Myxosarcina sp. GI1: one gene and its partner. The protein of the gene in region 1 interacts with the protein of each later gene in a pairwise test. Links are inferred from orthologs where the notes say so. Each region holds a gene or a part of one and is shown on either strand. Other genes may lie near its edges.

Region 1 (2,857 bases):
TGCTAGCTGTACGACAAACTGTTTGGCACCCATTGCCAAAGTCATTAACGATAATTTTGGTTTGGTAGAAGGCTTAATGACTACCGTACACGCTATGACCGCTACCCAACCGACTGTAGACGGACCGAGTAAAAAAGATTTACGCGCTGGACGCAGCGCGACCCAAAATATCATTCCTGCTTCTACGGGAGCCGCTAAAGCCGTTACATTGGTGTTGCCAGAACTTGAAGGTAAATTAACGGGAATGGCTCTGCGCGTACCTACACCCGATGTTTCCGTAGTCGATCTGACCTTTCGTACCGAAAAAGCCACCAGCTATGAAGAAATATGCGCCGCAATGAAGCAAGCTGCTACAGGGGAAATGAAAGGAGTTTTAGGTTATACAGAAGATCCCGTAGTTTCTACTGATTTTACAGGCGATCCCCACTCCAGTATTTTTGATGCTGGTGCGGGAATGGAATTAAATGCTAACTTTTTTAAAGTAGTAGCCTGGTATGACAATGAATGGGGTTATTCCAATCGAGCGATCGATTTAGTTTTGGCGATGGCAGCTAAAGAATCTCAAGTGCCAGCAACCGTATAACATTCTTATGCTGCACTGAATGTACAAAAAATACCTTTGCTGGTTATCAATAAACAATACAATGTCGCGAAAAGATATATCATTGCAAACGCGTCACAAAATTTCAGGAGTTCAAGAGGAGAATCGATGTTAAATCAAACAGAAGCAGCTATTGAAGCGATCGCCGCTAGAGAAATCTTAGATTCTCGCGGTCGTCCCACAGTTGAAGCCGAAGTACGCTTGGAAAGCGGTACGGTAGGATTGGCGCAAGTGCCTAGCGGTGCTTCTACTGGTAGTTTTGAAGCGCACGAACTACGAGATGACGACCGACATCGCTACAACGGCAAAGGGGTATTGACAGCAGTTCGCAACATCAAAGAAAAAATCACCCCCGAACTGTTAGAAATGGATGCTTTAGATCAAGCAACCATCGACCGCATCATGCTCGATCGCGACGGTTCGCCCAACAAGAAGAATTTGGGTGCCAACGCAATTTTGGCAGTTTCTCTGGCAACGGCAAAAGCGGCAGCAGAAGAACTAGAATTGCCTCTATATCGCTACTTAGGAGGACCGCTATCTAACGTTTTGCCAGTACCGATGATGAACGTGATCAATGGTGGTTCTCATGCGGATAATAACGTCGATTTTCAAGAATTTATGATTATGCCCGTAGGTGCGGACTCTTTTAAAGAAGCTTTACGTTGGGGTGCAGAAATTTTTGCCTCTTTAAGTAAAGTTTTAAAAGACAAAAATCTGCTGTCTGGGGTAGGAGATGAAGGAGGTTACGCGCCTAACCTGGGTTCTAACCAGGAAGCTTTAGATCTGTTAATGGTAGCGATTGAAAAGGCGGGATATATGCCAGGACAGCAAGTAGCACTGGCAATGGACGTAGCTGCCAGTGAATTCTATCAAGACGGACAATATCACTATGACGGCGCGGCTCATGCACCAGAAGAGTTTATTAGTTATCTCGATAAGCTAGTTGGCGATTATCCTATTGTTTCGATTGAAGACGGACTCCATGAAGAAGACTGGAGTAGCTGGAAAACCCTCACAGAAAAGCTAGGCAAGCGCATTCAGTTAGTAGGAGACGATTTGTTTGTCACCAATCCCACTCGCCTGAAAAAAGGCATCGAACTAGGGGTAGGAAATGCCATTTTAATTAAGCTCAATCAGATTGGAACCCTGAGCGAAACTTTAGAAACTATCGATCTGGCAACTCGGAGCGGCTATCGTTCCGTTATCAGTCACCGTTCGGGAGAAACCGAAGACACTACCATTGCCGATCTGGCTGTAGCCACTCGTGCGGGACAAATTAAAACAGGTTCGCTTTGTCGGAGCGAACGAGTAGCCAAATACAATCGCTTGCTTAGAATCGAAGAAGAATTAGGCAAAAGTGCCATTTTTGCCAGCAAAATTGGTCTTTGTCCGCAGTGTAAATAAAAAAAACGAGCATTTATTGGAATCCTTGAGGTGTTTGAGACAACAGCCTCATTCAAAGACACAGTTAAAATAAACTTGTCGTTCCACCCTAAATGTATTCAATTAGACGTTAACATCCCAAACAAGAGTAAATATGGACATCAAAGTTTTACAACAGACACCAGAAGAAAAATCTGTAGAAAATAATAGTCAGATAACAAACTCTGGTATTGAAAGCAACGTTCAAATTGAAGACGATCGCACGGGAATGGGACTGGAAACTCTCAAACGAGCTTTCGCCGATAACCTGTTTTATCTTCAAGGCAAAGACGAATCTAATGCTACTTTAAAAGATTACTATCAGGCACTAGCATATACAGTTCGCGATCGCCTGCTGCATCGCTTTATCAAAACGGGTCGTACCTATTACGAAGAAGACGTCAAAGTAGTCAGTTACCTTTCAGCCGAATTTCTAATGGGTCGCCACCTGGCAAACAATATGGTTAGCCTGGGAATCTATGACAAAATGCGTCAGGTAGTTGCCGAGTCTGGTTTGGATATTCAAGACTTAATCGAACAAGAACCAGATCCTGGTTTGGGCAATGGCGGTTTGGGCAGACTTGCCGCCTGTTTTCTCGACTCTCTAGCCAACTTAGAAATGCCCGCAATTGGTTACGGGATTCGCTATGAATTTGGTATTTTCCATCAGGCTTTAAAAGATGGTTGGCAAGCTGAGGTTCCCGACAACTGGCTGATGTATCGCAATCCCTGGGAAATAATTCGTCCCGAAGATTCGGTTATAGTTAAGTTGGGCGGACACACCGAAGAATATCGCGATGCCGAAGGTAATTTTCGCGTTAGCTGGATTTGCGA
Region 2 (2,811 bases), on another replicon or contig:
TAGGGAACGGGAAACGGGGAACAGGCAAGAGTAAAAACTTTTTACTTGCTACTCGCTACTCGCTACTTGCTACTTAAAAAAATGAGATAATACAAGCAATTTTTGATGCCCTATGTATTTACTCAAACAATGTCCGATCTTGAAACTTTAATTGCTGCAGTCAAGCAGGAAGCCGAACGCGAAGAATTTCCCATTGATGTCGCTGTTTACCGAGAAACCGACCTCGAACCAACTCAACCAATATTATATGCTGGCAATTTGAATAGTCCTTTGTGTTTTTTTGGACGAGATTTGGGCAAAGATGAGGTTTATGCCCGTCAGCCTCTAATTGGCGCTTCGGGGACTATGGTTAGGGAAGGGTTTTATTATGCCATTCACCAGCAAAAAGCTCCTTCTAGAACCAAACTCGATGAAACTACCTGCGACCGCCTGTTGCTGGCTAATACCGTTCCTTACAAACCTCCAGGTAATAAAGCGTATTTAATGAAAGTCAAAAATCGCTTTCGTCCCTTTATCGAACAATTGTTGCTGTTTCACTGGCAGGGAAATCAAGTTATTACTTTGGGTACGGAAGCCTTTAAATGGTTTGCTACCTACGCACCTAAAGGAGAACTAGATAGTTTTTACAAACGGAGCGATCGCTTTGAAGCTAAACTGACTGTTAATTTGAGTGCTAGTGACGACATGGGTATGACTCACCAAAAAGCGATAACTTTGCTACCTTTGCCCCATCCTTCCCCTCTCAACCAAAAATACTATGCGGCATTTCCCAAAATGCTCCAGCAAAGACTGGCTCAGGTTGAATTTTAAAAAACTTAACTATTTCGACTTTTAGAATCTGTCTGAGGTCAGAGATTGCCTTAAATGGCGATCCTCACAGCTAAAAAACATGATAAGGTAAAAGGGGAAATCTAAAATTTTTGTTAAGCTCGATACAAAAGATCTTTACACTAAAAATCAATTATGACTAATAAGAAAACTGTTATTTCCCCTTCTATACTTTCGGCAGATTTTACCCGTTTGGGCGAAGAAATTAAAGCGGTAGATAAAGCTGGTGCCGACTGGATTCACGTTGATGTTATGGACGGTAGATTCGTTCCTAATATTACTATTGGACCGATGATCGTCAAAGCAATCCGTCCTCTGACTGAGAAAATTCTCGACGTTCACTTAATGATTGTCGAACCAGAAAAATATGTCGAAGACTTTGCCAACGCTGGTGCGGATATTATTACCGTACATGCAGAACATAACGCTTCACCCCACCTGCATCGCACCCTGGGTCAAATTCGGGAATTAGGCAAACAAGCAGGTGTAGTAATCAATCCTGCTTCGCCTTTAGAACTAATTGAGTACGCCCTACCAATGTGCGATCTAGTTTTAATTATGAGCGTCAATCCTGGTTTTGGCGGACAAAGCTTTATTCCCGAAATGGTAGATAAAGTGAGAAAATTACGTCAAATGTGCGATGATAAAGGCTTAGACCCCTGGATTGAAGTAGACGGTGGCTTAAAAACTCACAATACCTGGCAAGTTTTAGAAGCGGGTGCTAATGCAATCGTAGCAGGTTCGGCAGTGTTTAAGGCTGACGATTATGCAGAAGCAATTGAAGGTATTCGTAACAGCAAACGCCCACAGCCCGAACTAGCTACGGCGTAAATTTTTTGATTTTCAAAATTTAAATATTATAGGTGGTTTGGAAAGAAAACCACTTTTTTTTTGCAGGCGATCGCCTTCTTTTATAGTGGTATATTTTCTATGATTCAATCATACAAAACTGCACGATTACGTCCCTCAGTCTTGGCTTGATAAAGTGCGCGATCGGCTTCCGATATCAACTGCGTTCGGTTAGTTCTGATAGTTGGAAGCATAGAAGCTACTCCTAAGCTCAGAGATACAAAGTCACTTACCGCAGAGTCGGGATGGGAAATTTGCAGCATCTCTACAGCCCGATGGATCTCTAGAGCGACATTTAAAGCATTAGCTCCTGCTGTCTGAGGTAAAATTACGGCAAATTCTTCGCCGCCATATCTGGCTACCAAATCTGCGGGACGTTTGACTGCGCTATCTATAGCGCGAGCTACTCTTCTCAGGCAAATATCTCCTGCCTGGTGTCCGAAGCGGTCATTGTACTGTTTGAAGTAATCGATATCGCCAAGAATTAATGCAAGATGATAGTTTTCACGGTATGCCCTACGCCATTCTTGTCTAAAATAACGGTTGAAATAATACCGATTGGCAACTTTAGTTAAATCGTCTTTACTGGCTAAAATCTTGAGACGCTGATTTGTGGCTTTCAATCGCGCTTTCAAACGAGCGATCGCTAATTGATGTTGAATCCGAATAATAACTTCCTCAGTATTAAAGGGTCTGGTTATATATTCGCTACCACCACTAGCAAAAGCTTTAGCTATAACTTCAGTTTCATTAAAAGTACTGATAAAAACAACTGGAATATCTTTGGTGCGAGAATCGGCCTTTAGTTGCTGGCATACTTGATAGCCATCCATATCGGGTATAGCTACATCCAGTAGAACAATGTCGGGAACTTCGGCTCTAGCAATTTCTAAGGCTAATCTTCCATTATTAGCCTGCCTGATTTCATATCCTCTCGAAGTTAATACTGAGGATAAAATTGATAAATTGCCATTGCGATCGTCAACTAACAAAACTTTTCCAGTTTCAATTGACGCAAGCCGATCGGTCATTTTAATTAAAGGTTTTAATAATATTTATTATGATTAACTACAATTATATTGAACAATTTCTCTGCTTAATTAATACTTGATAATAAAACTAATAACTTTACTA

The links. Proteins that work in one complex are often made in the same cells at the same time.
Region 2: the proteins of eno (region 1) and rpe interact in binary tests that used the Escherichia coli proteins (3 or more experiments, as listed by UniProt). The link is inferred for Myxosarcina sp. GI1 from one-to-one orthologs.

Annotation. Positions count from the first base shown.
Region 1 is NZ_JRFE01000010.1:152,955-155,811, forward strand. It holds eno (phosphopyruvate hydratase), read left to right. Parts: upstream 1-709; coding sequence 710-2,005; downstream 2,006-2,857. Other genes in the region: gap (type I glyceraldehyde-3-phosphate dehydrogenase), read left to right, coding at 1-583; KV40_RS05665 (glycogen/starch/alpha-glucan phosphorylase), read left to right, coding at 2,139-2,857. UniProt on the Escherichia coli protein: Catalyzes the reversible conversion of 2-phosphoglycerate (2-PG) into phosphoenolpyruvate (PEP). It is essential for the degradation of carbohydrates via glycolysis.
Region 2 is NZ_JRFE01000012.1:95,259-98,069, forward strand. It holds rpe (ribulose-phosphate 3-epimerase), read left to right. Parts: upstream 1-963; coding sequence 964-1,659; downstream 1,660-2,811. Other genes in the region: KV40_RS06390 (uracil-DNA glycosylase family protein), read left to right, coding at 130-810; KV40_RS06400 (diguanylate cyclase), read right to left, coding at 1,764-2,708. UniProt on the Escherichia coli protein: Catalyzes the reversible epimerization of D-ribulose 5-phosphate to D-xylulose 5-phosphate.